3 regions of the Halomonas sp. C10-5 genome follow, and region 3 is predicted to be linked to each of the others. Evidence: predicted binding sites of a transcription regulator. Region 3 holds the regulator's gene; each other region holds the start of a gene.
The links. The regulator sigma-54, encoded in region 3, starts transcription at its own class of promoters, with help from an activator protein. The targets are predictions, from matches to a motif close to TGGCACNNNNNTTGCTNT.
Positions count from the first base shown of each region.

Region 1: ytfE (iron-sulfur cluster repair protein YtfE) is a predicted target of sigma-54. The motif match lies at 3,184-3,201, and genes of this name have one in related genera.
Region 2: glnA (glutamate--ammonia ligase) is a predicted target of sigma-54. The motif match lies at 2,193-2,210, and genes of this name have one in related genera.

Region 1 is NZ_CP175665.1:124,687-134,795, reverse strand. It holds gene ACJ7IV_RS00655 (heavy metal translocating P-type ATPase) at 1-986, shown strand, start outside; gene ACJ7IV_RS00650 (carboxymuconolactone decarboxylase family protein) at 983-1,429, shown strand; gene norR (nitric oxide reductase transcriptional regulator NorR) at 1,560-3,086, opposite strand; gene ytfE (iron-sulfur cluster repair protein YtfE) at 3,252-3,908, shown strand; gene ACJ7IV_RS00635 (hemerythrin domain-containing protein) at 3,969-4,589, shown strand; gene ubiU (ubiquinone anaerobic biosynthesis protein UbiU) at 4,658-5,653, shown strand; gene ACJ7IV_RS00625 (U32 family peptidase) at 5,664-6,584, shown strand; gene ACJ7IV_RS00620 (anaerobic ribonucleoside-triphosphate reductase activating protein) at 6,590-7,330, shown strand; gene ACJ7IV_RS00615 (helix-turn-helix domain-containing protein) at 7,355-8,497, shown strand; gene ACJ7IV_RS00610 (heavy-metal-associated domain-containing protein) at 8,716-8,949, shown strand; gene ACJ7IV_RS00605 (heavy metal translocating P-type ATPase) at 9,011-10,109, shown strand, end outside.
Region 2 is NZ_CP175665.1:325,250-335,358, forward strand. It holds gene typA (translational GTPase TypA) at 1-1,142, opposite strand, end outside; gene ACJ7IV_RS01535 (hypothetical protein) at 1,344-1,895, opposite strand; gene glnA (glutamate--ammonia ligase) at 2,347-3,753, shown strand; gene ACJ7IV_RS01545 (DUF4124 domain-containing protein) at 3,922-4,482, shown strand; gene glnL (nitrogen regulation protein NR(II)) at 4,883-5,929, shown strand; gene glnG (nitrogen regulation protein NR(I)) at 5,922-7,337, shown strand; gene ACJ7IV_RS01560 (deoxyguanosinetriphosphate triphosphohydrolase) at 7,393-8,742, shown strand; gene ACJ7IV_RS01565 (ATP-grasp domain-containing protein) at 8,755-9,528, opposite strand; gene ACJ7IV_RS01570 (nuclease-related domain-containing protein) at 9,546-10,109, opposite strand, start outside.
Region 3 is NZ_CP175665.1:2,205,807-2,215,915, forward strand. It holds gene mlaE (lipid asymmetry maintenance ABC transporter permease subunit MlaE) at 1-260, opposite strand, end outside; gene ACJ7IV_RS10310 (ABC transporter ATP-binding protein) at 257-1,069, opposite strand; gene ACJ7IV_RS10315 (calcium/sodium antiporter) at 1,222-2,178, shown strand; gene ACJ7IV_RS10320 (KpsF/GutQ family sugar-phosphate isomerase) at 2,211-3,200, shown strand; gene ACJ7IV_RS10325 (KdsC family phosphatase) at 3,222-3,782, shown strand; gene lptC (LPS export ABC transporter periplasmic protein LptC) at 3,787-4,371, shown strand; gene lptA (lipopolysaccharide transport periplasmic protein LptA) at 4,368-4,886, shown strand; gene lptB (LPS export ABC transporter ATP-binding protein) at 4,894-5,619, shown strand; gene ACJ7IV_RS10345 (RNA polymerase factor sigma-54) at 5,757-7,169, shown strand; gene hpf (ribosome hibernation-promoting factor, HPF/YfiA family) at 7,359-7,667, shown strand; gene ptsN (PTS IIA-like nitrogen regulatory protein PtsN) at 7,675-8,142, shown strand; gene rapZ (RNase adapter RapZ) at 8,179-9,084, shown strand; gene ACJ7IV_RS10365 (HPr family phosphocarrier protein) at 9,087-9,356, shown strand; gene pmbA (metalloprotease PmbA) at 9,353-10,109, opposite strand, start outside.

The DNA.
Region 1 (10,109 bases), 1.4 Mb from region 3:
TGGGCATCCTGTTCCGCGACCCTGCCGCCCTGGAAGGCGCCGCCTCGGTCAGCGTGATTGTCTTCGACAAGACCGGCACACTGACCACCGGCACCCCTCATCTGTCGCGCGTGGTGCCCTCAGCCGGCGTGACGCCCAGGGACCTCCTGCAACTGGCGACCGATGCGCTGCAGGATATCCCTCATCCGATCGCCGAAGGCCTCAAGTCCGCAGCGACCCCTTCTGCCCACGCGACACGCGGCCGGCGTGACAACCATCCCGGACAGGGGGTGTGCTGGACACAGGGTGCCGAGCGCATCCTCGCCGGGCGCCGGACCTGGCTCATCGAACGGGGCATCGCGGTACCTCCTTGCGACGACGCCGGCATGGAGCTCCATGTGGCAAGCAGCGGCCGATACGCCGGCCGACTCCTGTTCCGGGAGACGCTCCGACCGGACGCCCCCTCCACGGTGCGTCGGCTGCAGCAATCCGGCTACGCCCTCTACCTGCTCAGTGGAGATACGCCACGCGCCTGCCAGGAGGTCGCCGAGACGCTGGGCATTCCCCATGACCGCGCCCTGGCGAGTCGCTCACCAGAGGAAAAATCGCGTTTCGTTGCAGCGCTCGAGCGCCATCATGACGTCGCCTTCGTCGGCGATGGCCTGAATGATGGGCTGGCGCTGGCCCGTGCCCGCCTCGGCATCGCCGTCGGCAGCGCAACCTCGGCGGCCAGCCAGGCCGGCGCCGTCTACCTGCCGGATGGGCTGGCACGCATACCGCAGACCCTGCAACTGGCCAGGCGGGCACGCCGCCTGATGCAACACAACCTGTATTGGGCCATCGGCTACAACGCCATGGCCATCCCCTTGGCCATCGCCGGCTGGGTGGCTCCCGGGGTCGCCGCCCTGGCGATGACGCTCAGCAGCCTGTGCGTGCTGGCGAACAGCCTGCGCATCCGCAGCGGAAAACTCAGCAACCGACACCAGCTGGACAGTATGCGGGAGTGAGGCTTCAGGCCAGCGCTGACGACACGGGATGCGTCATCTACGTTGATAGAGACCGTTCAGCCACACGGCTGATCATCAGTTTCATCACCACTCTCACCGACAACCTTGAGGTCGTGTTCATGACGGATATCTCCATGCCCAAAGCCACTCGCGCCCACGCCGAAAAACGCCACCGACTGGCACCATTGCCCGACGATGCCTTTCACCAATTCAGCGAAGCCGTATTCGCCGATGGCGCCCTCGACGGGGCCACTAAACAACTCATCGCGGTAGCGGTCGCTCATGTCACCCAGTGCCCCTGGTGCATTGAAGGCCATGTCAAGGCGGCACGCCGAGCTGGCGCGACGGGCGAACAGATCATGGAAGCCATCTGGGTGGCTGCCGAGATGCGAGCAGGTGCTGCCTTTGCGCATTCGATAAAGGCGTTGGATCTGATTGAGTAGACAGAGCCAACAACTCACCCTTTAGCCGTTGAGCTTAGTGGTCGCCTCGGCAAACCTGATGAATTGTCGGTTGTATAATTCGTGCTGGGAGACATGGCTCCAGGCTTTTCAACCTGGCTCAAGGTGAGACTCACTTCAGCCCCAGCCGCCTGGCCAACTTGTGCAGGTTGCTGGGATCCAGCTCCAGGCGCCGAGCCGCCGCCGCCCAATTCCCGCCGCAGGCGGCGAGGGCGTCGCGGATGGCCTGCCGCTGGGCCCATTCCACCCGCTCGCGCAGGTTGGATGCACCGACTGCCCCGGCGTGCTCCGACGCTGCCGGCGTGCCGACGCTCATCTCCTCGGGGACCGGCAGATCGAGCCAGCCCGGCTCCAGGGTGATGATCTCGTCGCGCCTCGCGCCCTGACTCAGGGCCTTGATGGCGGCCCGGCTGATCACGTGTTCCAGTTCCCGCACGTTGCCGGGCCAGGCGTAGCGCGACAGCGCCTGCTCGGACTCGGGCGAGAGACGCAGGCTGCGCACCCCGAGCCGGGTGCGGTTGATCTCCAGGAAATGGCCGGCCAGCACCAGCACGTCGCTGCCGCGTTCGCGCAGGGGGGGGATCGCTACCGGATAGACCGACAGCCGGTGGTAGAGATCGGCGCGGAAGCTACCCTCACGCACCGCTTCGCCCAGATGCCGGTTGGTAGCGGCGATGATGCGCACGTCGACGCGCCGCGGAACGTCCTCCCCCAGCCGCTGAATCTCACCCTCCTGCAGGGCGCGCAACAGCTTGGCCTGGACCGTCAACGACAGTTCGCCCACCTCGTCGAGCAGCAGGGTACCACCGTCAGCCGCCTCGAAGCGCCCGGCGCGCGCGGCGGTGGCGCCTGAGAAGGCCCCCTTCACATGACCGAACAGCTCGCTCTCGGCCAGGGACTCCGGCAGGGCGGCGCAGTTGACTTGCACCAGCGGCGCGGCGTGGCGGGCGGAGCGACGATGGAGACGGCGTGCAAAGAGCTCCTTGCCCACCCCGGTCTCGCCGCTGAGCAGCACCGGCAGGTCCGATGCGGCCACCACATCGAGCTCACGCAGCAGCCGCTGGAGTTCCGCGCTGTGGCCAAGGATATCGCGCTCCTCGGGGGCCGCCAGCGGCAGGCCGCTCTCCTGCTGGGACATGCGCAGGGCCCGCAGGTCACGCTCCAGGCGGCTGACCCGCGCCGCCGCCTCGACCAGCAGCGCATAGCGCTCCAGGGCCGCCCGGTCGGTGGCATCGAAGGTCCCCGCTTCGAGCGCATCCAGGGTCAGAGCTCCCCAGGGTTCGCCCTCCACGTGCAGGCTGATACCCATGCAGTCGTGGACATGCAGCGGCTGTCCGGGCTGCTGCTCCACCAGCCCATCATAGGGATCGGGCAGGTCGGCATCGGGCGGGAAGAGGGTCGTGCGCCGACTGGTGAGGATAGTGGCCAGGCGTGGATGCTGGGCCACCTCGAAGCGCCGTCCCAGCACTTCGCGCACCAGGCCGTCCACGGCCAGCGGAACCAGGGCGCCCTCCTCCAGGCGCAGCAGGCAGACGGCGCCGCAGCGAAAACCTTCGCGCAGGGTCCGCACCAGGCGCTGCAGGCGCACCGCGCTGGGCAGGTCGGCGACCAGGTCAGCAAGCAGAGTCTCGTCGAGCATGGTGATATTCACCTTGAAGGGTTCAATCTACCCTAAACGATCCGGGTATTTTTCACCAGAATGGCCTCGATACCCGGCAAAACAGGCCGTCAGGAACTGGCATGCCACTTGCTTGTGATGAGGTACCACCCTTTTCTGCCATCATCCGACCAAGGAGCTCCTGCCATGAGCCTGATCGAACAGACCGTCGGCCGCACCGCCCTGACCCTGCCCGGCGCCACCCGGGTGTTCCGCGACCACAATATCGACTTCTGCTGCGGCGGCCGCATAAGCCTGCGCGAGGCCGCCGAGCGCGTCGGCCTGGCCCCAGAGGCGCTGGTGGACGCGCTCGAGGCGCTGCCCGCCGGCGCAAGCGACGAACGCGACTGGCAGTCCGCCAGCAACGACGAGCTCATCGACCATATCCTGACCCGCTACCACGATGTCCACCGTCAGCAGCTGCCCGAACTGGTGCGCATGGCGCGTCGCGTCGAGCAGGTCCACGGCGAGCGCGACACCTGCCCCAACGGCCTGGCCGACCTGCTCACCACGATCTACCAGGAGATGGAGAGCCACATGCAGAAGGAGGAGCAGATCCTCTTTCCGATGCTGCGCCGGGGCATGGGCGCCCAGGCCCAGGGACCCATCGCGGTAATGCGCCACGAGCACGACGACCACGGCGAACACCTCGAACAGCTGGCGGCGCTGACCGACGACATCACTCCGCCCAAGGGCGCCTGCACCACCTGGCGAGCCCTCTATACCGGGCTGCGCGAGTTCCGCGACGACCTGATGCAGCACATCCATCTGGAGAACAACCTGCTGTTCGAACGCGCCGGCTGAATCCCGTTCGGCGCCCAATCATGACGCACCGTCGCCCGACGGTGCGTCAGGGAGGCCACCATGAAAGCCATCATTCTGGAACGCCTGCATGCCGACCACCATCGCTACGCGGCGCTGCTCTGCATCCTCGACCGCCAGCTGCATATCGCCGCCTGCGAGGAGGTCCCCGACTATCGACTGCTGGCCAGGCTCTGCCACTACCTGACCCACCAGCCCGAGGAGTGGCACCATCCGGTGGAGGAGGCCCTCTTCGCCCGCCTCACCGGCTGCCATGCACAGAGCGTTGAGCTGCTCGCGGTGCTCTCCGAGGAGCACCGACGGATCACCCGCGATGGAAACGAGCTCGAGGCGACCTTCCGCCGCCAGGCGAATGAGATGCCCGAGGCTGAGCTCGATCCCGGCCAACTCAACCTGGCTCGCGGCTTCAGTGAGCTCTATCACCATCACCTGCACAGCGAGAACCGGCATATCTACCCGCTGATCGAGCGCTGCCTGCAGGCCGCTGAATTGGATGAGCTGGCGCCCTCTCCTTCGCTGGCCAGTCCCTCCGAGGGCAGCCCCAGCTTCCAGCTGCTGTACCGGCAGATCGCCGACCACCGCACGGGACTGCGCCTGGGCCACGGCGAGCAGGCCGACTTTTGTCCGCTCTGCGACGCCAGAGCCGACTACGCCTCCTTATGACCCGCGTCAAAAGGCCAGGCGGGATAGTCGACTAGCATGGTCGGGATTCCCACGACAGGAGGCTCACCATGGAGCTCGTCTGCCCCGCCGGCAACCTGCCTGCCCTTAAGCGCGCCGTGGATGAAGGGGCCGATGCCGTCTACTTCGGCTTTCAGAACACCACCAACGCCCGCCAGTTCGCCGGCCTCAACTTCACCGACAAGCGCGCCAGGGAGGGCATCGACTACGCCCACGCCCGCGGCAAGCGGGTCTTCTGCGCCATCAACACCTACCCTCAGCCGGATGGCTGGGCCATGTGGACCCGCGCCGTGGACCAGGCCGCCGATCTCGGCGTCGATGCCCTGATCATGGCCGACATGGGGCTGCTCGACTACGCCGCCCGCCGCCACCCCGACCTCGCCCGCCATCTCTCGGTACAGGGCTCGGCCACCAGCCACGAGGCGCTGCGCTTCTATCACGACCAGTTCGGCATCAAGCGCGCCGTGCTGCCCCGGGTGCTCTCCATCACCCAGGTGCGCGACCTGGCCAAGCAGAGCCCGGTGGAGCTCGAGGTATTCGCCTTCGGCAGCCTGTGCATCATGGCCGAGGGGCGCTGCTACCTGTCGTCGTATCTCACCGGTGAATCGCCCAACACCCGCGGCGTCTGCTCGCCGGCGGCCCATGTACGCTGGGAGGAGACCCCGGAGGGCCTGGAGTCACGCCTCAACGGCGTGCTGATCGACCGCTACGGTGAGGGCGAGAACGCCGGCTACCCCACCCTGTGCAAGGGGCGCTTCGAGGTGGGCGGCGAGACCTACCACGCCATCGAGGAGCCCACCAGCCTGAACACCCTGGAGCTGCTGCCGGAGCTCAAGGAACTGGGCATCGCGGCCGTCAAGATCGAGGGTCGCCAGCGCAGCCCGGCCTATGTATCAAAGGTCGCCGGCATCTGGCGCCAGGCCCTGGATCGCCTGGAGCGCGCCCCGGGCCGCTTCCACACCGAACCCGCCTGGATGACCGGCCTCGGCGAGGTCTCCGAAGGCAGCACCACCACCCTGGGCGCCTACGAGCGCCGCTGGAAATAGGAGAGAGCCCATGTCCGCTACCCCCACGCTCCAGCTGTCGCTCGGCCCGGTGCTCTTCTACTGGACCCGCGAACACTACGCCGACTTCTATCGCGAGGCCGCCGACTGGCCGGTGGAGATCGTCCACCTGGGCGAGTCGGTCTGCTCACGGCGCCGCGACATGAAGCTCGACGACTGGCTTGGCATCGGCCGCGAGCTGACCCAGAGCGGCAAGCAGGTGGTGCTCTCGAGCCAGACCCTGATCGAGTCCGAGGCCGACCTGCGCGACCTGCGCAAACTGTGCGACAACGGCGAGTTCCTGGTCGAGGCCAATGACCAAAGCGCCCTGCAACGCCTCTCGGCGGCGGGCCAGCCCTTCGTGGCCGGTGCCGCTCTCAACCTCTACAACCCGGCCACCCTTGCCGTGCTCTCGCGCGCCGGTATGCAGCGCTGGCAGGCGCCGGTGGAGATGTCCCGGGACGACCTCGCCCGCCTGCTGGAGGACTGCCGCGAGCAGGGGATCGAGGCCCCCTGCGAGGTGTTTGCCTACGGCCACCTGCCGCTGGCCTGGTCATCGCGCTGCTTCACCGCGCGGCGCTACCAGAAACCCAAGGACCGCTGCCAGTTCGTCTGCCAGAAGCACCCGGAGGGCCTGGCCCTGCGCTCCCAGGAGTCCCAGCAGGTATTCACCCTGAACGGCATCCAGACCCTCTCGGGGGCATGCCAGGACCTACGCCACGAGGTGCCGGACATGGCCAGGATGGGCGTCGGTGTGGCACGCCTGAGCCCGCGCCCCGAGGGCATGGCGGAGGTGGTCACGGCCTTCGATGCCGCCCGCCGCGGCGAGTTGCCCACCCCCGATCCGCTCAGCCTGGTCGATGTCGAGATCTGCGACGGCTACTGGCACGGCCGCCCCGGCATGGACCACAGCCGAGCCGCCAGCCTGGGGTGAGCGCCATGGTGATCCCCCTGGTCCCCGAGCCCGGCGCCGTGATCCGTCTACCCATTGCCGGCTTCGAGGCCAGGGACGACCACGCCTTTCCGGGGCGCCGGTCGGCGGTGGTCTACCTGCAGGGTTGTCCGCTGCAGTGCGGCTACTGCGAGACGGCGAGCAGCATGGGGCCGGCCCGCCGCGCCGCCCCGGGGGAGTGGCCGGCCATGGAGGCACTGCTCGCCACCCGGCTGGGCGAGATCGATGCCGTGGTCTTCAGCGGCGGCGAGCCCACCCTGCACCCCGACCTGCCCGCCGCCGCCGATGCCTGCCGGTCACTCGGACTGGCGGTGGGGCTGCACACCGCCGGCCCCTACCCGGAGCGCCTGGAGCGGCTGCTGCCACGACTCGATTGGGTTGCCCTGGACACCAAGGGGCGCGGTGCCGACTTCGACCGCATCGGCGGCCGGCACGGCATCTGGCAGCACCACGCCCGCAGCCTGTCGCTGCTGCTGGAAAGCGACGTCCCCTTCGAGTGCCGCACCACGCTGCACTGGCGCGACTTCACCCTGGAGGAGCTCGAGCGTCTGGCCATGACCCTGGCCGACTGCGGCGTACGTCGCTACGCTATCCAGCTGGCACGGCGGGAACACTGCCTCGACCCCGGCTACCGGGAAGCGGTGGAGGACGCCCCGCCCCGGGAGACCCTGGAAACCCTGGCCAGGCGACTCAAGCGCCACTTCGAGCACCTCGAGCTGCGAGGCTGACGCGAACCATCAAGGCGAGCCATCATGTATCTGACCCTGGTCGATCTGCTGCTGGCCACCAGCATCATTCAGTCGCTGGGACTGGCCGTCTTCCTGCTGTTGCCCGAGACGTTCCGGCTGATCAGCAACCGCCTGCTGGCGGCCAGCGTCCTGACCTTCGCCGCCGGGCTCGGTGAGTTCTTTCTCTACTCCACCGGTCTGGCGCTGGAGCACCCGAACCTTGCGTATCTGGGCACCCTGGTCGGCCTGCTGCAGGCGGGCCTGCTCTATATCTATGCGCAATCTCTGATGTATCGCGACTTCCGCCTGCTGCCCCGGCACGCCCTGCACACCCTGCCGTTCTGGGTGATATCCGCGATCTTCCTGGTCGAATACTACCTGCAGCCCACGGAGGTGAAGCTGGAGATCCTTGTCGACCGCGACCACCCAGGGGTCCTCACCTCACCACTGCTGGCGGTGGCCATCCATCTGGTATTTCTCGGCTATCTGTGGGCCACCATCCACGCCCTGACCCGCTTCGGCACCACGGTACGGCAGCTCTTCTCCAACCTGGAGAACAAGCAGCTGGCCTGGTTGCGCACCCTGCTGATCCTGTACGCCATCGCCTGGCTTATCAGCCTCTTCTACTGCCTCTCCGCCCATGTCTACAGGGATCTTGTGAGTGTCACGGCGGTATCTGCCGTCGGTGCCATTTCTGGCTTCCTGTTTATCAACTATCTGCTGATAAACGCCCTCCACCAGCCGAGCATCTTCTCGGGATTGAGCGCCGACGAGGTGCAGCTGGCGGAAAGCGAAGCGCCGGGCCGGGCCGCCCTGATCAGCGCGGAGAACGCCGCGCTGCTGCGCCACCTCGATCGCCACATGGCCGAGGCCCGGCCCTACCTGGACGCCAACCTCAGCGTGGACCAGCTGGCCCGCCAGCTCGGCGTCCCCTCCCGGGAGCTGTCGCGGGCCATCAACGAGGGGCTCGGCAAGAACTTCTTCGAGCTCGTCAGCGACTACCGCATCGCCGAGGCCCGCCGTCAGCTGGAAGCCGCCGAAGCCGGCACCACCATCCTCCAGGTGATGTATGACTCGGGCTTCAACTCCAAGTCGGTCTTCAACACGGCATTCAAGAAAGCCACCGGGATGACCCCCAGCGCCTACCGGGCGCAGCACTCCGCCTAGCCAGCCCTCCCCCCTCCCTCTTTCCGGTTCGACTTTCATCGCCCTGAAGCTCGAACTCTTATCTCATTGATACATAGAGACTTTTCAGCAAGAAAGAAAAGGGTTCGAGAGTGCGCTGACGAACGACCCGGAGGTCTCCGCTCCCTATCATGGTGTCAACGCTGAGCAGCCAGCCCGCTGGCCTGACTCTTCACTTCACCATGACGGAGCAGACGACCATGACGACTTCCACTCTGAAAACCACCACCCTGCGTTCCGACGAGTTCTCCTGCCCCAGCTGTGTCAACAAGATCGAAACCCGGCTCAAGGGGCTCGAGGGCGTCGAGTCCGCCGAGGTGAAATTCGCTTCCGGCCGGGTACTCGTCAGCCACGATCCGGCAAAGGCCTCGGTGCGCGCCCTGGTCGATGCCGTGGCCGAGGTCGGCTTCAAGGTCAGGCCTTCGGCCATCTGAGCGGAGCGTTCGCGCAGGCAGGGGGCACTCCCGCCCCCTGCCAATCGTACAGGAGAGACTCATGAAACAATGGAACACCTGGGGCGTGGTCATCGCCTCTGGCCTGTTGATCATCGCGTCCTGGCTCACCGGCTCGGACCTGCTGATGATCGCCGCCGCCGCGGTGGCGGGCTATCGGATTGCCATCTCCGCCTACCAGGCTCTGCGCATCAAGACCATCTCCATCGACCTGCTGGTCATCGTCGCCGCGGTCGGCGCCCTGTTCATTCACAACTACTGGGAATCCGCCGCGGTGACCTTTCTCTTCGCCCTCGGCGGCGCCCTGGAAAGGGCCACCCTCAACAGGACCCGCCAGGCCCTGTCGGACCTGGTGGAGGCCGCCCCCGAAACGGCGACCGTGCTGCGTGACGGGGAGCCGCAAACCGTCGAGGTGTGGGAGCTCGTGCCCGGCGATATCGTCTTGATAAGGAACGGCGAGCAGGTGCCCGTGGATGGCACCGTGGTCTCCGGCCACGGCGGGGTGGATGAGGCCAGCATCACCGGCGAGTCGGTGCCTGCCGAGAAGGCCGAGGGCGTGGAGGTGTTTGCCGGCACCTGGCTGAGATCCGGCGTGCTGCGCGTCAAGGCCGTCGGCATCGGGTCGGACACTGCCCTGGCCAGGATCATCCACCGCGTCGAGGACGCCCAGGATGCCAAGGCCAGGACCCAGACCTTCATGGAGAAGTTCTCCCGATACTACACGCCCGGGGTGATGCTCACTGCGCTGATCATCGGCCTGCTGACGCGCAACGTGGAGCTGGCCCTGACCCTGCTGGTCATCGGCTGTCCGGGTGCCCTGGTCATCTCCATACCGGTTTCCATCGTGGCGGGTATCGGCCGCTCGGCCCGGGACGGCGTGCTGATCAAGGGGGGCGAATACCTGGAAACCGCCGCCCGGGTCAGCGCCGTGGTCATGGACAAGACCGGGACCCTGACCAACGGACGGCCCGAGCTGACCGATGTAGTGGTGCTGGATGACGCCTGGAGCGAGGATCAGGTACTCGCCCTGGCCGCCCGGGCGGAAACCGCCTCGGAACACCCCCTGGCAGAGGCGATCATTCGCGGCGCCGAACAGCGCCAGCTGGCCGTGGCGATGGTCGAGCGCGCCGAGCCGGTGACCG
Region 2 (10,109 bases), 1.6 Mb from region 3:
ACCGAGAGGTGCAGCTCGCCACGACCGGAGACCTTGAACTTCTCCGGGGTCTCGCCCTGCTCGACGCGCAGCGCCACGTTATGGATCAGCTCCTGTTCGAGGCGATCCTTGATGTTGCGGCTGGTAACGAACTTGCCGTCCTTGCCGGCGAAGGGCGAGTCGTTGACCTGGAAGGTCATGGAGACGGTGGGCTCGTCCACCGAGAGCGGCGGCAGCGCCTCGACGGCGGCCGGGTCGCACAGGGTGTCGGAGATCGCCAGGGCGTCGATGCCGGTGATGCAGACGATATCGCCGGCGGTGGCCTCGTCGGTCTGTACGCGTTCCAGGCCCATGTGGGTCATCACCTGGCCGATCTTGCCCTTACGGGTGTTGCCTTCCTTGGTGATGACGGTGACCTGCTGGTTGGGCTTGACCGAGCCGCGCTTGATGCGGCCCAGGCCGATGACGCCGACGTAGCTGTTGTAGTCCAGCGCCGAGATCTGCATCTGGAAGGGACCGTCGAGCTCGACCTTGGGCGGCTCCACGATATCGACGATGGACTGGAACATGGGCGTCATGTCCTCGGCCAGCTCGTCGGGGTCGGGGCCGGCGATGCCGTTGAGCGCCGAGCAGTAGATGATCGGGAAGTCGAGCTGCTCATCGGAGGCACCGAGGTTGTCGAACAGGTCGAAGATCTGGTCGATCACCCAGTCGGGACGCGCGCCGGGACGGTCGATCTTGTTGACCACCACGATGGGCTTGAGGCCCTGGTCGAAGGCCTTCTGGGTCACGAAGCGGGTCTGCGGCATGGGGCCGTCGACCGCATCGACCAGCAGCAGCACCGAGTCGACCATGGACATGACGCGCTCGACCTCGCCACCGAAGTCGGCGTGTCCGGGGGTATCGACGATGTTGATGTGGTAGGCCTGGCCATCCGGTGACTGCCAGCGGATCGCGGTGTTCTTGGCCAGGATGGTGATGCCGCGTTCCTTCTCCTGGTCATTGGAGTCCATGACGCGCTCCTGGCCCTCGGCCTTGCGGTCCAGGGTGCCGGACTGCTGGAGCAGCTTGTCGACCAGGGTGGTCTTGCCGTGGTCGACGTGCGCGATAATCGCGATATTTCTGAGACTTTCGATATTTGAAGGACTTACGGTCGTGCTCATAAGGTGTGACTCGCTGATATGTACGCACCTATGTACACGTTCTGGTAAGTACCCTAGGCGCGGGGCAGGGATGTGGGACGCGCATTGTACAGACTAGCGGCGCCCAGGAGTAGCAAGTTTGCCGACTTGCCATGGCGTGCCCTCGAGCCTGGTCCGCTCGCCTCATCCGGGGCCTGGGCCCGTGACACCGCCTGGCGGTGGTTATCTTTCCCGCTGATCGGGGGCAGCCAGCTCCAGGCGAGCCCCGCAGTGGCGCAGGCGCGCCACCAGGTCGGTGAGGGCGTCGCGGTCGAGACCCGGGTCGCAACCGCCGAGGCGCTCGTACCAGTGGCGCGCCAGGCAGATGCCGGCCGTGGTGGCAGGCTTTCGGCGACCCAGCAGGCGGGCGAACAGCCCCGGCGTGCTGTCGGGCAGGATCACGGCGTCGACCTCGCCTTCGGCCACACGTTGTGCCAGCTGAATCAGGCTGAGGGTAGAGGAGAGAGAGCCAAGCACGGGAAACACCAGCAACGAACCGCTGGTCTTGGGGATGGCGGTGGCGAGGCGCTCGCCCAGAGGGGCGCCGGGCAGGCGCAGGTGGCGTGCCCCATAGCGGCGTGCGATGCCGGTGACCCGTGGATCTCGGGTATCGTCGACAACAACAAGCTCGAAGGATTGGTCGGCGGCGAGGCTGGCCACCAGTGCCAGCTCCCGGGGTAGCCTGGCGCCGGCACTGCGTGCATCGATCAGTAAAGTGCCGGAAGGAGCGGCCATAGGCTCTCCGAGGCCAGAAGGAGGAGGCTCCGGGTGGCGGCCAGGAGACGCGGCCGGCGTGGAGTGTTGTAAGCAAGTGTAGCTTGAAGTTATTGAATGTATCAAAGGCTTGTTGCCGGCGCTGTCCGGTGGTTCGTAATGGTGCGTATCGTCCGGGCTTTGCACCGTTATGGTGCGGTTTGTGTCAGACTGTCTCGCCCAACGAGCCGGCGCCTCATCGAAGTGCAGCAGGCATCTCGGATAAAATTCAAGTTATTCAATTAATTGTGTGAGGCGTGCCTGTGTGGGGTGCAGGGTTGGCACGCCGCCTGCATTGTTATGGTCAGAGCCCGGTGATGCCGGGCCGTCGTGGGCAGCGTGCCTGCGGCGTGCTACAACAGCTTGCTGGGGTTCCAGCATCGTTATGCCTGAATCACCTCAACCATCGAGCCATGCTCAACCGGAGGACACCATGTCTGCCAAGACGCTCGCCCTGATCGAAGAACATGACGTCAAGTGGATCGACCTGCGCTTCACCGACACCATCGGCAAGGAGCAGCACGTCACCATCCCGGCCCGGGAGGTGGATGAGGAGTTCTTCGAGAACGGACAGATGTTCGACGGCTCTTCCATGTCCGGCTGGAAGGGCATCAACGAATCCGACATGATCCTGCGTCCGGAGGATGGCACCGCCTTCCTGGATCCCTTCACCGAGGATTCCACCCTGGTGCTGCGCTGCGATGTCATCGAGCCGGCCACCATGCAGGGCTATGAGCGTGATCCGCGCTCCATCGCCAAGCGTGCCGAGGCCTACCTGCAGTCCACTGGCCTGGGCGACACCGCCTTCTTCGGCCCGGAGCCCGAGTTCTTCATCTTCGACGAGGTGCACTGGAAGGCCGACCCCGAAGGCGCCATGTACCGGATCACCTCCGAGGAGGGCGCCTGGGCCACCGACCGTCCCATCGAGGGCGGCAACCTGGCCCACCGTCCGCGGGTCAAGGGCGGCTACTTCCCGGTGCCCCCGGTAGACAGCTTCCACGACATCCGTGGCGCCATGTGCAACACCCTGGAGGCGATCGGCCAGAGCGTCGAGGTGCACCACCACGAGGTGGCCAACGCCGGCCAGAACGAGATCGGGGTCAAGTTCAACACCCTGGTCAAGAAGGCCGATGAGGTCCAGGAGATGAAGTATGTGATCCACAACGTGGCTCACGCCTACGGCAAGACCGCCACCTTCATGCCCAAGCCTGTCGTGGGCGACAACGGCAGCGGCATGCACGTGCACCAGTCCTTCTGGAAGGAGGGCACCAACCAGTTCGCGGGTGACGAGTACGCCGGCCTCTCCGAGATGGCCATCTACTACATCGGCGGCATCATCAAGCATGCGCGTGCCTTGAACGCCTTCGCCAACGCCTCCACCAACTCCTATAAGCGCCTGGTGCCGGGCTTCGAGGCGCCGGTGATGCTGGCCTATTCGGCTCGCAACCGTTCGGCCTCCATCCGTATCCCCTACACCGCGAGCCCCAAGGGCAAGCGCGTCGAGCTGCGTTTCCCCGACCCGACCGCCAACCCCTACCTGTGCTTCGCGGCGATGCTGATGGCCGGCATCGACGGCATCAAGAACAAGATCCACCCCGGCGATGCCATGGACAAGAACCTCTATGACCTGCCGCCGGAAGAGGGCAAGAAGGTGCCGACCGTGGCGCATAGCCTCGACCAGGCCCTGGAGGCACTGGACAAGGATCGTGCCTTCCTGACCGAGGGTGGCGTGTTCACCGATGACATGATCGACGCCTACATCGAGCTGAAGATGGAAGACGTGGACCGCCTGCGCATGGCCACGCACCCGGTCGAGTTCGACATGTACTACAGCTGCTGATGATCGTCGTCGCCCCGGCGGGGCGGCGCGTTACGTTGAACCAGCACTCGTTGAACCAGAAAAGGGGTTCCGCTACCGGCGGAACCCCTTTCTTCTCTACACTATCCAACGCAGAGTGGTGCTGCGGAACCATCCAGGCTCGCGCAGCCGACAAGCAGGGGGCTCTCCATGAACAAGGCAGTGCTGACGTTGGTGCTGGTCATGACCTTCGGCGTGGCCGCCGAGGCGCAGAATATCTACCGCACCACGGATGCCCAGGGCAACGTGGTGTTCACCGACAACCCCGACCGTGGCGGCGAGCAGGTGGAGCTGGCACCGGTCACGGTGGTGCCATCCAGTGGCGAAGTGCGCACCGGCCAGGCCGCGCCGCGGCTGGACAGCGCCCCGGCGGCGGCCTCGCCGGGCCAGCCGTTCATGCCCTACGACAGCTTCCGTATCGTCTCGCCGACCCACGAGCAGGCCTTCCCGGTGGGTGCGGCCGGCAACATCGCCGTGGACCTGGGGATCGAGCCCGGCCTGCGCGAGGACCATCGCGTCAGACTGCTGGTGGATGGCCAGGTCAGCCAGTCGGCGATGCACACCTCGGCGTTCATGGTGCCCAACATGAACCCCGGGGAGCATGTGCTGCAGGCCGAGCTTCTGGATGCCGGCGGCGAGGTGCGCCACCGGACGTCGCCGGTGACCATCTATGTGCTGCGTGCCAACGTGAATCGCCAATCGTCCGGTTAGCTCCCCCCTCGCTGGGCACCCTGGCCGTGGTGCCCGGACGGCAGCCCCAGGCCCTGTCGCCCACCGCATGGCGGGCACTGGCCTCCCCATTCCGAGTATCCGCCCTACCAGCCGCCTCCGTCGCCTGCTGATGAAGAGGAGTCCCTGACGCCCCGGCGGCGCCTGGACGCCCCCTCTCGACGCCTGCCCGAGGATGAGCCAGTGCAGCGCCGGGCGAGCCCGGCGCCCTGATTCGGCCCTCCGGCAATGGTGCAGGCGTCTTTCTTATGCACTATTTTGGTGCATATGTTGCGCCGTCAGACGTCGCAGGGCGCGCTGTCATGGGCCCCAGCGTCCTGGCCCGTTTCTTGCAGCTTCCCTCTCCAGAGCAAGTATACCCGGACCCGATATGGCCGCTTCGATGTACCAACGCCTGATGGAACACCTCTCCACCGCTGTGCTGTTGCTGGATGGCGAGCTCAGGGTCGCGTGGATGAACCCTGCCGCCGAGGCGCTGCTTTCGGTGAGCCTGAGTCGCGTGCAGGGGGTGCCACTCTGCTCGCTGATGGAGCAGGCGGACGGCCTGGCCGAGGTGCTGACCAAGGCGCGTGACGCCTGCCACCCCTTCACCCGTCGCGAGGCGCGCCTGGCGATGCTGGGCGGCGAGTCGCTGACCGTGGACTACACCGTGACCCCGCTCTCCCGCGACGAGCTGCTGCTGGAGGTGGAGCCCCGCGACCGCCTGATCCGCATCTCCCGGGAGGAGGCGCTGATGACCCGCCAGGAGACTGTCAAGGTGCTGACGCGGGGCCTGGCCCACGAGGTCAAGAACCCGCTGGGCGGCATCCGCGGTGCCGCCCAGCTGCTGGAGCGCGACCTGGAGAACCCGGCGCATCACGAATTCACCCGCATCATCATCGAGGAGGTGGACCGCCTGCGCGACCTGGTGGACTCCATGCTGGGCCCCAACCGGGTGATGCGCCACCAGCCGGTCAACATCCACAAGGTGCTGGAGCGGGTGCGCACCCTGCTGCTCGCCGAGCACCCCGGGGTGATCATCGAGCGCGACTATGACCCCAGCCTGCCGGACCTCGCCGGCGACGAGGCGCAGCTGATCCAGGCGGTGCTCAACGTGGCCCGCAACGCCGTGGAAGCGATGGGCGAGGCGGCGATGCCCGAGCCGCGCCTGGTGCTGCGCACCCGGGCGCGGCGCCAGTTCACCCTGGGTGCCGAGCGCCACCGTCTGGTCGCCGAGGTGGCGATCCTCGACAACGGCCCCGGCGTCCCCGAAGCGCTGCAGGAGACGCTGTTCTATCCCATGGTCTCGGGGCGTGCCGACGGCAGCGGTCTGGGGCTCTCCATCGCCCAGGGCATCCTGCACCAGCACCAGGGCCTGATCGAATGCGATTCCGTGCCGGGCCATACCGAATTCCGCCTGCTGATTCCTCTGGAGACGCGCCATGACTGACGTTGCACGCGTGGCGGTCGTCGATGACGATCGTGCCATTCGCTGGGTGCTGGAGCGCGCCCTGGCCCAGCCCGACCTCGAGGTGGAGTGCATCGAGCGCGCCGATACTGCCCTCGAGCGCCTGCTGGCCGACCCGCCCGACGTGCTGGTCACCGATATCCGCATGCCGGGCATCGATGGCCTGGACCTGATGGCCCGTGTGCGCGAGGCCCACCCGGAGCTGCCAGTGATCGTGATGACCGCCCACTCCGATCTCGATAGCGCCGTGGCCTCGTATCAGGGCGGCGCCTTCGAGTACCTGCCCAAGCCCTTCGACGTCGACGAGGCGCTGGCCCTGGTGCGCCGTGCCGTGGCCCATGCCCGGGAGCGCAAGCGCCCGGTCAGCGTGCCGGAGGGTCTGGACGCCGAGATCATCGGCGAGGCGCCGGCCATGCAGGAGGTGTTCCGCGCCATCGGCCGGCTCTCGCATTCGCATATCACGGTACTGATCAACGGCGAGTCCGGCACCGGCAAGGAGCGGGTGGCCCGCGCCCTGCACCAGCACAGTCCGCGCACCGGCAAGCCCTTCATCGCCCTCAACATGGCCGCGATTCCCCGCGACCTGATCGAGTCGGAGCTGTTCGGCCACGAGAAGGGTGCCTTCACCGGGGCCACGGCCAGCCGCCAGGGGCGCTTCGAGCAGGCCAACGGCGGCACCCTGTTCCTCGACGAGATCGGTGACATGCCGGCGGAGACCCAGACCCGACTGCTGCGGGTGCTGGCCGACGGTGAGTTCTACCGTGTCGGCGGCCACACCCCGGTGAAGGTGGACGTGCGCATTATCGCCGCCACCCACCAGGACCTGGAGCGCCTGGTGGAGGATGGTCGCTTCCGCGAGGACCTCTTCCACCGCCTCAATGTCATCCGCGTGCACCTGCCCAGGCTTTCCGAGCGGCGCGAGGATATCCCGCGCCTGGCCAACCACTTCCTGGCCGAGGCGGCCAAGGAGCTCGCCACTGACGTCAAGGTGCTCACCCCCGAGGCGGAGCGTCACCTCACCCGGCTGCCCTGGCCGGGCAACGTGCGCCAGCTGGAGAACGCCTGCCGCTGGCTGACGGTGATGGCTTCCGGGCGCGAGATCCTGGTGGAGGACCTGCCGCCGGAGCTTCGCCAGGAGAGGGACGAGGGGCTGGTCGCCAGCAGCGACTGGCGGGTGGCCTTCCGCGACTGGGCCGACCGCGCCCTGGCCGCCGGCCACACTCACCTTCTGGAGGAGGCCGTTCCCGACTTCGAACGCATCCTGATCGAGACCGCCCTGCGCCACACCGGGGGGCGCAAGGGCGAGGCCGCCGAGCTGCTGGGCTGGGGGCGCAACACCCTTACCCGCAAGCTCAAGACCCTGTTGCCGGCCCTGGCGGAGGGGGAGTAGGGGCTGGGCGGGGGCGCCGGGGGCTGCCAGAATGGGGCCTCAAGGAGAGATGCCCATGACGCAGATGAGCTGGGAGCGGCTGCTGGATCCGAGCCGCCTGCATGACCGGCGCGGCGAGCGCCCCGGTAACGGCCGTGATGAGATCGGCCGCAGCCCCTTCCACAAGGACCACGACCGCATCGTCTTCGCCGGTTCCTTCCGGCGCCTGGGACGCAAGACCCAGGTGCATCCGCTGACCGACAACGACCATATCCATACCCGCCTGACCCACTCCCTGGAGGTGGGGTGCGTGGGGCGTTCGCTGGGCATGATCGTCGGTGAGCGGCTGAGCGGCCGACTGCCCGGGTGGATCACCCCCGCTGACCTGGGGGTGATCGTCCAGGCCGCTTGCCTCGGCCACGATATCGGCAATCCGCCCTTCGGGCATGCCGGGGAGTACGCCATCCGCGACTGGTTCAAGCGTGCCGAGAGTGATGGCAAGGGTCTGCTCGAGGGGCTCTCGCCCCTGGAGCGCGAGGACCTGCTCACCTACGAGGGCAACGCCCAGGGCTTCCGGGTGGTCACCCAGATCGAGTACAACCAGTTCCGCGGCGGCATGCGCCTGACCACGGCGACCCTGGGCACCCTGCTCAAGTATCCCTGGACCGTGGAGCACGGCGGCGCGGCGGGCAAGTTCGGCTGCTACCAGAGCGAGCGCGAACTGCTGATCGAGGTGGTCGAGCGGCTGGGGCTGCTGCCCAGGGGAGAGGGACGCTGGTGCCGTCATCCGCTGGCCTGGCTGGTGGAGGCCGCCGACGACATCTGCTATGCGCTGCTCGACCTGGAAGATGGCCTGGAGATGGGCATCCTGCGCTATGACGAGGTCGCCGAGATCCTGATCCAGATCGCTGGCGGGCCCCCGGGCGACTACACCGCCATGCAGCGCCAGGGGGTCTCCCAGCGGCGGCGCATCGCCGCCCTGCGCGGTGCGGCCATGGAGCGTGCGGTGAACGATGTCGGGGCGGTGTTCGTGCAGCACGAGACGGAGCTGCTGGCCGGGCGGCTGAAGTCGGACCTGCTGGAGCTGTGTCATCCCGACCTGGACTGGGGGGTGAAGGCGGCCAAGCAGCTGGCCCGGGAGCGCATCTTCCAGAACGAGCGCAAGGCCAAGCTGGAGATCGGTGCCTATACCACCCTGGGCATCCTGCTCGAGGCCTTCATAGGCGCGGCCCACGAGCTGCACCACACCGGGCGTTCGACCTTCAAGCACCAGCGGGTGCTGGCGCTGATCGGCGAGAATACCCCGCGTCCCTCCTGGAGCCTCTACGACAGCTACCGGCGCATGCTCGACTTCATCGGCGGCATGACCGACCACTACGCCGTGGACCTGGCCCAGGAGATGGGCGGGCGCCTGCGCGGCGACTGAGCCCGGGCGCGGTCAGCCGGTCCGTTCGTGCCGTGCCATCGCCTCCACGATCGCTGCGCCGATGGTGTGTTTGCTGTCGGGAATGCCGCGGTTGCCGAACAGGCGGTTGAACTCCAGCACGTAGGGGTGGCCGTCGACCATGGCGATGTCGAAGCCGGCGTGGTCGATACCCAGTGAGCGGGCCAGGTGAAGCGCCAGCTCGATGGCCGCCTCGGGCACCCCACGATGCTCGATCCTGCCACCCCGGCTGACGTTGGCACGGTGCTCGCCCTGTTCGGCGATGCGCCAGTAGGCGGTGAGCACGCGCTCTCCCACCACCACGATGCGCAGGTCCCGATCGATGGGCAGGCGCCGCTGGGCGTAGAACACCGACTCGGTGGCCATCAGCGGGATCAGGTCCTCGCGCCGCTCGATCAGCATCACTCCCTCCCCCTGGGCGCTGCGGATTCGCTTGGCGATGTAGGGCAGCCCCAGTTGGCGCTCTACCGTCTCGAGCTCGGGGGTGGTGAAGCCGCCGATCAGGGTATCCGGCACGTGTTCGGGGCACAGCGCCTGGAAGGCGCGAGTCTGTTCCACCTTGTCGTGGCCGAGGTGGTAGCTGGGCAGGCTGGGAAAGATGCGCTTGCCGAGCCCGTAGGCCAGGGCGTTGACCTGCCAGTGGTCGGGGAACAGCAGCCACTCGGCGGCACGGATCTCGTCGAGGTGGTCATACATCCGCTGGGGCTTGAGGTAGCGCGCCCCAGGTACGCCGAGGGCCCGGATGGGGTTGAAGGTGATCAGCGTCATGGTCGGTCGGGTGAGGGCTAGGGTGTGTCTGCTGCATGCGCGAGCAGGGTGGCGATAACGTCATCATGGGTGGCGGCATCGAACTCACCGGGGCACAGGTCGGCCAGGCGGCCGGCCAGGTCGTCGCCGCTGTCCACCAGCAGGTCATCCGGTGCCTGGTCGGTCTCCACCTTCCAGCCGGGGAGGGTCAGCACGCCCATCACCGGCACCGTGCGGCCGGTACGCGAGCTCAGCCACTCGGCCATCCAGCGCGCCAGCTCGCGGGTCCTGGTCAGCGGCTTGCGCTCGCTCCAGCCAGGGAAGCGCAGCCGCGCCTTCTCCACCACCAGCCGGTCGAGCTCTTCCCCGGAAGGCGTGAAGGGGCGGGTGCGGGCACGGGTCTCCACCACGAAGACCCCACAGGGCGTGACCACCACGTGATCGATGCGCGTACCGGCCGCCGGCACATCGTGGAAGACGTAGAAGGGATGGGCCTCGGGGCGCACCAGGCGTTCCAGTTCCTGGCCCACCGCCAGCTCGCAGGCCAGCCCCAGCTTGAGCCGCCGGATGCGCTGGAAGTCGCGCATCAGGCGGAAGCTGTA
Region 3 (10,109 bases):
TGGCCCAACGCATCCTCGGCGCCGAAGTCGACCAGGATGGTATAGCCCTGCAGCGACAGCACCATGCCGATGAACAGCCCCGAGACCAGCACGATGGCCAGCGACAGCACGCCGACGAAGTGCATCTGGCGCACCCAGAGGTAGAGCCCCTCGCGACTCGGCAGCCCCACTGCGGACTGGGTGAGGAAGATACCGGCACGACCGAAGGCCTCGAGCAGGTCACAGCCGCGGCGCCCCAGGCGACGGATTCGCTGGATCATCGTGGACCTCCCGGGCTGAGCATGTCGGCGACGAAGTCCACCGCCGGATAGTGGAAGGGCACCGGCCCATCCGGTTCGCCGTGGACGAACTGGCTGACCCGGGGATCCTGGTCCACATCGAGGCTTTTGGGTGTGCCGTGGGCCATCACCTGGCCGTCGGCGATCACGTAGACATAGTCGGCGATGGTCAGGGTCTCCTTGATGTCGTGGGAGACCACGATGGAGGTCAGCCCCAGCGCCTGATTAAGACGCTTGATCAGCTGCACCAGCACGCCCATGGAGATCGGGTCCTGTCCGACGAACGGCTCGTCATAGAGGATCAGTTCGGGATCCAGGGCGATGGCCCTGGCCAGGGCCACGCGGCGTGCCATGCCCCCGGAGAGCTCAGCGGGCATCAGCTCCCGGGCACCACGCAGGCCAACCGCCTCGAGCTTCATCAGCACCAGGTCGCGGACCATGGTGCCAGGCAGGTCGGTATGCACCCGCAGCGGGAAGGCCACGTTCTCGAACACGCTGAGGTCGGAGAACAGCGCCCCGCTCTGGAACAGCATGCCCATGCGCTGGCGCATGGCAAACAGCGCCTTACGCGACTGGCGGTGCACATCCTGGCCCTCGATCAGCACCCGTCCGGCGTCGGGCAGCAGCTGCCCGCCGATCAACTTGAGCAGGGTGGTCTTGCCACTGCCGCTGGGGCCCATGATGGCGGTGATACCGCCACGCTGGATCGTCATGTCGACGCCGCGGAAGATCTCCTTGTCGCCACGCGCAAAATGCAGCCCCTCCACCACCACGAAGGGAGTGTCACTCATCGGCTCAGCCATCCCAGTAAAATTATCGAACATCGTATCCTAACTGCCCGACCAGGCGCTAGCCCGATGCCGCTCGGCGGCTTGCACCACTCCTGACCAACACGTTTAATGGCGCCTTTCCGAAACTGACCACCGTAACGAGCCGATATCCCATGCTGCTACCCTTGATTGCCGTGCTGCTGGGTCTTGTCGCCCTGCTGTGGAGCGCCGACCACTTCGTCGGCGCGGCGGCCGCCACCGCCCGCCGCGCCGGCATGAGCACCATGCTAGTGGGCATGACCATCGTCGCCCTGGGCACCTCGGCCCCGGAGATCGTGGTGTCGCTGATGGCCTCCCTGGATGGCATCCCCGACCTGGCCACCGGCAACGCCCTGGGCTCCAACATCGCCAATATCGGGCTGGTACTGGGCATCACCGCTCTGGTGGTACCCATCCCGGTACGCTTCTCCATCGTGCGCCGCGAGCTGCCCCTGCTGCTCGGCGCCACCGGCCTGGCCGGCTACGCCCTGGCCAACGGCCACCTGGGACGGATGGATGCCGCGCTGCTCATCGCCCTGCTGCTGTTCAGCCTGTGGTGGCTGTTTCGTGCCGACACTCCGGACGCCAAGGAGGAAGTGGCAGGCGAGATACCCGACATGACTCTGGCTCGCGCCCTGCTGTGGCTGGTGGTGACACTCGCGGTGATGGTGGCCGGCTCCCGCGGCCTGGTGTGGGGGGCCAGCGAACTCGCCCGCAGCATGGGGATCAGCGAGCTGGTCATCGGCCTGACCATCGTCGCCATCGGCACCAGCCTTCCGGAGCTGGTGGCCTGCGTGGCAAGCGCCCTCAAGCGTCACCACGATCTGGCCATCGGCAATATCATCGGCTCCAACCTCTTCAACCTGTTGGCGGTGCTGCCGGTACCCGGCCTGCTTGCGCCGGGCCCGACCGACCCCGCCGCCGGCGAGCGTGACTATCCCCTGCTCCTGGTGCTGACCTTGGTGCTCGGCGCCCTGCTGCTGTGGCATCGCCGCAACCACCTGGGCCGGCTCCCCGGCGCGGCACTGACCGCCAGCTACTTCGGCTACCTGATCTGGCTCGGCATGGCCAGTCTGGGCGGTGGCTCTTGAGTGAACCCCTCGAACAGGCAACAATCGTCGCCATGACATCCGATACCCCCTCGGCCGGCTCGGCCCTCCGTGACAGCGCCCGACGCACCCTGCACCTCGAGCAGCAGGCCATTGGCGCCTTGGTGGCGCGCCTCGACGACGCCTTCGACCGTGCCTGCGAGCTGATCCTGGCCTGCCGCGGCCGCGTGGTGGTCACCGGCATGGGCAAGTCGGGGCATATCGCCGGCAAGATCGCCGCCACCCTGGCCAGTACCGGCACGCCGGCTTTCTTCGTGCACCCCGGCGAGGCCAGCCACGGCGACCTCGGCATGATCACCCCCGGTGACGTGGTGCTGGCGCTCTCCAACTCGGGTGAGACCGCCGAGGTGACCGCCCTGCTGCCGCTGCTCAAGCGCATGAAGGTACCGCTGATCAGCATGACCGGCCGCCCCGCATCGAGCCTGGCCCGCCATGCCGAGGCACACCTCGATACCGGGGTCGAGCGGGAGGCCTGCCCTCTCGACCTGGCCCCCACCGCCTCGACTACTGCGGCCCTGGCCATGGGCGATGCCCTGGCCGTGGCGCTGCTCGAGTCACGCGGCTTCACCGCCGAGGACTTCGCGCTCTCCCATCCCGGGGGCAGCCTTGGCAAGCGGCTGCTGCTGCGCGTCGGTGACCTGATGCACAGCGGCAGCCGGCTGCCAAGGGTGCCGCTGGGCAGCCCGCTGCGCGATGCCCTACTGGAGATCACCCGCCAGGGGCTGGGGTTCACCTGCGTGGTAGCTCCCGACGGCCGCCTCGCCGGGGTCTACACCGACGGCGACCTGCGCCGCACCTTGGACCAGCACAGCGACCTGACCGACCTGAGCGTGGATGAGGTGATGACCTGCCCCGGCAAGCACGTCTCCCCGGAAACCCTGGCCGCCGAGGCGGTCAGCCTGATGGAAGACCACCGCATCTCCGCCCTGGCCGTGGTCGACGACGAGGGTCGCCCGGTGGGCGCCCTGCATATGCACGACCTACTCGCCAGCGGCGTGATCTGACCTTAACGACACGGAGTCTTCATGACGACCCATACCTCTCTCCTGCAGGATCCGCAGCTCACCGATCGCCTGCGCCGTATCCGCCTGCTGGCACTGGACGTCGATGGCGTGCTCACCGACGGCCAGCTCTATTTCCAGGCCGACGGCATCGAGATCAAGGCCTTCAACGTCCAGGATGGCCACGGCCTCAAGCTGCTCAAGCGTGCCGGCATCCAGGTCGCACTGATCACCGGCCGCGAATCGCCCACGGTGAGTCGCCGCGCCGCTGCCCTGGGCATCCAGCATGTCTTCCAGGGCGTCGAGAAGAAACTGCCGGTCCTGCGTGAGCTAATCGCCCGCCTGGGCCTGGAGTTCGACCAGGTCGCCTACTGCGGCGACGACATGCCCGATGTGGGCGCCATCCGCCGTGCCGGCGTGGGCATCAGCGTCCCCAATGCACCGAGCTATATCCAGAAGCATGCGGACTGGGTTACCGAACGCAGCGGCGGCCAGGGCGCGGCCCGCGAGATCGCCGACACCCTGCTGCGCGCCCAGGGGCACTGGGACGCGGTGATCGACACCTACCTCCACGGGGCCGGCTGAGATCATGGCCCTGCCGCGCCCCGGCTTCCGCACCTGGCTGACCCTGCTGCTGCTGGCGCTGGGCGGAGGCCTGGCGCTGCTCGACCTGCGCGACCCCAGCCCCACCGGCCAGGTACCGCGCGATGCCGCGGGCGAACCCGACTTCTACCTCGAGAATGCGCGCCTCACCCGCTTCGACAGCGGGGGCCGGCCCCACCAGCGGGTGACCACGCCGCGGCTGGTGCATACCCCGGTAGACGACGTGACCCGTCTGGAGACTCCGCTTGCCCGGCTCCACGACCGCGAGGGTCGGCTATGGCTGGCCGAGGCAGACAGCGGCGAGCTGGGGCCGGGGGGCAACCCGCTGCTGCTCGACGGGGACGCCCGCCTGCGCGCCCCCGCCGAGCGCTGGGAGCTCGAGACCGAGACGCTGCATTACGATGCCGACACCGGGCATGCCTGGAGCACCACCCCGGCTACTCTGCGTCAGCCCCCTCAGCGCATGAGCGGTGAGCGTTTCGACGCCTGGCTCCATGACAATCGGGCGCGCCTGACCGACAATGTGCGCGGCCACCATCCGCCCGAGACATCCGAGGAGTCCTCGCCATGAAGCGCCCCCTGCTACCCACGCTGACCTGTGCACTGCTGCTGGCGCTGGCTATCGCCCCGGCCAGTCAGGCTCAAAATCAGGATGCCAATGCCCCCATCCTGGTCGAGGCGGACCGCCTCGATCTCGACGATCGCGCCGGCACCGCCGTGTACACCGGCAACGTGGATATCCGCCAGGGCAGCATGCGCCTGACCGGCAACCGGGTGGAGATCCGCCGCAACGCGGCCGGCGAGCTCTCCCTGGCGACCGCCACCGGTGAACGGGCCTACCTCGAACAGCAGCCCGATCCCGCCGAGCCGGTCGTCAAGGGCTGGGGGCGCACCGTCATCTATCACGTGGCCGAACGGCGCGTGGAGCTGATCGATCGCGCCGAACTCCACCAGGGGGGCGACACCTTCGAGGGCGGCTACCTGGAGTACTTCCTCGACCGCCGCGTGGTGCAGGCACGCGCCGATGGCGAGGGCGTCGAGGGCAGCCAGCGCATCCGCATGACCCTCCAGCCCGAACAGCAGTAAGGACGCCATGAAGACCCTTTACGCCCATCATCTGGCCAAGAGCTACAAGCGCCGTCGCGTGGTGCAGGACATCGGCCTGTCGATCCGCCAGGGCAGCATCGTCGGGCTGCTGGGCCCCAACGGCGCCGGCAAGACCACCTCCTTCTACATGATCGTGGGGCTGGTGCGTGCCGATGCCGGCTCGGTGGCCATCGATGACCTGGACCTCTCCCGGGCCGCCATGCACGAGCGGGCCCGGGCGGGGATCGGCTACCTGCCCCAGGAGGCCTCGATCTTCCGCAAGCTGTCGGTGGCCGACAACATCATGGCCATCCTCGAGACCCGCAAGGACCTCGACCGCGCCGGCCGTCGAGCACGCCTGGAGCAGCTGCTCGAGGAGTTCCATGTCACCCATATCCGCGACAATCTGGGCATGAGTCTCTCCGGTGGCGAGCGGCGCCGGGTGGAGATCGCCAGGGCGCTGGCGACCGAACCCGCCTTCATCTTGCTCGACGAGCCCTTCGCCGGAGTCGACCCGATCTCGGTGGGCGAGATCAAGGGGATCATCCGCCAGCTCAAGGCACGGGATATCGGCGTGCTGATCACCGACCACAACGTCCGCGAGACCCTCGACATCTGCGATACCGCCTATATCGTCGGCGACGGCAAGATCATCGCCGAGGGCGATGCCGAGTCTATCCTCTCCAACCAGAAGGTGCGTGAGGTCTACCTGGGCGAAGACTTCCGCCTCTGACCCCCTGACCGACATAAACCTATAAATATATTCCGGCGTGCTCCGCGCATGGCATGATTATTGCTTGATATCGTGTTGCGCCACGCGACGACAGGCGCTAGGGTAGGGTTTTCCGACACGCCAGGAGGACGCCTGCCATGGCCATGAAGGCATCCCTGCAGCTGCGGGTCGGCACTCAGCTGACCATGACCCCCCAGCTGCAACAGGCCATCGCCCTGCTGCAACTCTCCACCCTGGACCTGCGCCAGGAGATCCAGCAGGCACTGGAGAGCAACCCGCTGCTGGAGCTCGATGACGAGTTCGGGGAGCAGCCCACCCAGGAGCCCGCGGAAGACGACTGGGCCAGCGAAATCCCCGAACAGCTCGCCACCGACAGCGACTGGTCGGACACCTATCAGGATTTGGGCTCACCTGCCGGCGGCGAAGGGCCCGACTTCGAGCGCCAGGCTCAGGGCCAGAGCCTGCACGGCCACCTCGCCTGGCAGCTGGCGATGAGCGACCTCGATCCCCGGGAGCGGCAGATTGCCGAGAGCCTGATCGATGCCGTCAACGATGCCGGCTACCTGGCCGCCCCGCTCGACGAGATCCGTGATGGCCTGAGGCAACAGGGACTCGCCGACCTGCGCAACCAGGAGATGGAGCAGGTCTTGCTGCGCCTGCAGCAGTTCGAACCCACCGGCATCTTCGCCCGCGACCTGCGCGAATGCCTGCAGCTGCAGCTCGCCCTGCTCCCCGACAACACCCCGCACCTGCCCCAGGCGCGGCGCCTGGTACGCCAGTTCCTCGAGGCCCTGGCCGGTGGCGACCGACGCCTGCTCAAGCGCCGCCTGGGACTGGACGATGAGGCGCTTGACGCGACCATCGCCCTGGTGCGTGGCCTGGACCCGCGCCCCGGCAGCGCCTATGCCAGCGTGACCGACGACTATGTGATACCCGACCTGATCGCCTTCCACGACCGCCATGGCTGGCACGTCGAGCTCAACCCCGAGGCCCTGCCCCGACTGCGCGTCCAGCCCGACTACGCGGCGCTGGTGCGCCGCGCCGACAAGAGCGACGACAACCAGTTCCTGAAGGATCACCTTCAGGAGGCGCGCTGGCTGATGAAGAGCCTGACCAGTCGCAACGACACCCTGCTGCGCGTCGGTCGCGAGATCCTGGCCCGCCAGCTCGACTTCCTCGAATGCGGCGAGGAGGCGATGAAGCCGCTGATCCTGGCCGATATCGCCCAGGCGGTGGAGATGCACGAGTCAACCATCTCCAGGGTCACCACCCAGAAGTTCATCCATACGCCCCGCGGGGTGTTCGAACTCAAGTACTTCTTCTCCAGCCAAGTCCGCGGCGAAGGCGATGGCGACGCCCACTCCAGCACCGCCATCCGCGCTCGCATCCGCAAGCTCATCCAGGAGGAGCCGCCACGCAAGCCGCTCTCCGACAGCAAGCTGGTCACCCTGCTCGACGAGGCCGGCATCCAGGTCGCACGCCGTACCGTGGCCAAGTACCGCGAGGCCATGGGCATCCCCTCCTCCAGCGAACGCAAGCGGCTGGCATGACACCGCGCGGCGCCGCACCGTGGCGCTCCAGAGATTACCCGGGAAGCCATGGGAATCCCCTCCTCCAGTGAATGCAAGCGGCTGGCATGACCCGCGTCATCACCGGCATCCAGAGCGTCGGCACGGGGGGTATGCAAGGCTGGAAAAAGGGTTACAATCGAAGCACAACCAACGAGCAAGGAGCGTGTCATGCAAGTCAACATCACCGGCCATCATGTGGAACTGACCGATGCCCTGCGTGACTATGTCAACGAGAAGCTGACTCGCGTAGAGCGCCACTACGACAACATCACCAACGTGCAGGTGACCCTGTCGGTGGAGAAGGAGCGCCAGTCAGCCGCCTGCACCCTGCACGCTGCCGGTGCCGACCTGCATGCCGAAGCTCAGGAGAACGACATGTACGCCGCCATCGATGCCCTGGCAGACAAGCTGGACCGCCAGCTGGTCAAGCACAAGGAAAAGGCCCAGGCCCGCGCCCAGGGCGCCGGCGCTCGCTGAGCCCACGATGTCGTCCCTCGAAACCATCCTCCCCCCGGAGCGCACCCTCTTCGATGTGCCCGGGGGAAGCAAGAAGCGGGTGCTGGAGTTCTTCAGCACCTTCATTGCCCAGAACACTCCCAGCCTCGACAGCCAGGAGGTGTTCGCGCGCCTGATTGCCCGCGAACGCCTCGGCAGTACCGGGATCGGCAACGGCGTGGCCATCCCGCATGCCCGCAGCCCCCACTGCAAGGCCCCCATCGCTGGCTTCCTCAAGCTGGCCGAGCCGGTGGATTTCGACGCCATCGACGGTGAGCCCGTCGACCTGGTGTTCGTGCTGCTGGTGCCCGAGGAGGCCGATGCCGCCCACCTGACCCTGCTGGCCCAGGTGGCAAGCATCATGAACGATGTCGACACCCGGACTCGCCTGCGCCGCTGCGCCAGCCAGCGAGAACTCCACGAGGGCCTTATCGAGGCCATCCGACGACAGGGCTGAGCAACCGCTCGGCCAGGACGACCAGGAGATCCCCCCATGCAGCTCGTGATCATCAGCGGCCGTTCCGGCTCGGGCAAGTCGATCGCGCTGCAGGCCCTGGAGGATCTCGGCTACTACGCCATCGACAACCTGCCGGCCATGCTGCTCGGCTCACTGGTCGACGAGCTGGGCAACCCCGAGTCTCCGCGCTCCTCCATCGCCGTCAGCATCGACGCCCGCAACCTGCCCCAGGCCCTCAAGCGCTTCCCCAGCCTGCTCGAGGAGGTGCGTGAACGCGGCATCGATTGCCAGGTGATCTACCTCACCACTGACGCGCGCATCCTGATCGAGCGCTACTCTGCCACCCGGCGCCGCCACCCCCTCACCCGCGGCAGCGAAATGACGCTGGCCGAGGCGATCGACTCCGAGGAGCAGGCGCTGGCCGAGATCCGCGACCTGGCCGACCTGGTGATCGACACCTCACGGCTGTCGGTGCACGAACTCCGCGGCCGCATCGCCGACCAGGTGGCCCGGCACCGTCCCGAGCAGCTGACCCTGACCGTGGAATCCTTCGGCTTCAAGCGGGGCGTGCCCCTCGATGCCGACCTGGTGTTCGATGCCCGCTGCCTGCCCAATCCCTACTGGGACCCGCGCCTGAGGCCGTTCACCGGCCAGGACCCCGAGATCATCGCCTTCCTCGAGGGCTACCCCCTAGTCCAGGCGATGCTCGAGGATATCCACGCCTGGCTGACCCGCTGGCTACCCAGCTACGAGGCCAGCCATCGCAGCTACCTGACCGTGGCCATCGGCTGCACCGGCGGACAGCATCGCTCGGTCTATATCGCCGAACGGCTGGCGATGCAGCTGGCACAGAGCCAGACCCATGTACGCCTGCGCCACCGCGAGCTGGGCACCCAGGACACCCTTCCCGGCCCCGACGCCACACCTCATCAAGGAAGTTGAGCGTGCCGCAACGCAAGCTGACCCTGACCAACAAGCGTGGGCTCCACGCCCGTGCCGCCACCAAGCTGGTGCAGTGCTGCCAGCCCTTCGACGCACGCATCCGCGTGACCAATGGCGCCATGCAGGGCGAGGCAGACAACATCATGTCGCTGCTGATGCTCGCCGCCCCCTGCGGCACCGAACTCACCGTCAGCGCCGAGGGGGAGGATGCCGAGGCGGCCCTCGACGCCGTGCAGGCGCTGTTCGAGGCCCGCTTCGACGAGGATGACTAGCTGCCGGCCACGGTCATCTCGTCGATCAGCCAGCTGCCGGTATGAATGCTTCCGCGGGTGTCGATATCGCTGCCCACGCCGGCCAGTCCGCGGAACATCGCCTCCAGGTTACCGGCAATAGTGAACTCCTCCACCGGGTACTGGACCCTCCCGTTCTCCACCCAGAAGCCTGCCGCGCCGCGCGAGTAGTCACCGGTGACAGCATTGACGCCCTGCCCCATCAGCTCGGTGACCAGTACCCCGCGCCCCATGCGGGCGAGCAGCTCGTCGCGTGAGGCCAGCGGCGCCGCGATGCGCAGGTTGCGGGCTCCGCCGGCATTGGCGGTGGTCTGCATGCCGAGGCGTCGCGCACTGTAGGCCGAGAGCATGTAGCTGGCCAAGCGCCCATTCTCGACAAAGACATTGTCGCGGGTCTGCACGCCGTCGTTGTCGAAGGGCGAGCTGGCCATGGCGCCGATCTCCATGGGCTTCTCCTGCAGGCTGAACCACTCGGGGAAGAGCACATCACCGAGGCGGTCGCAGAGGAAGGAGGACTGGCGGAACAGTGCACCGCCGGCGATGGCCCCCATCAGCGAGCCGACCAGGCCCGCAGCCAGGTTGGGGTCGAAGAGTACCGGCATGCGCCCGGTGGCCGGCCGCCGGGCGCCGAGGCGCCGCAGGGTGTGCTCGGCGGCGCTCTCGCCAACGCGCTCGGGAGCCAGCAGGTCGCGGGGGTTCCGGGCGCTGGTGAAGTCGTAGTCGCGCTGCATGCCG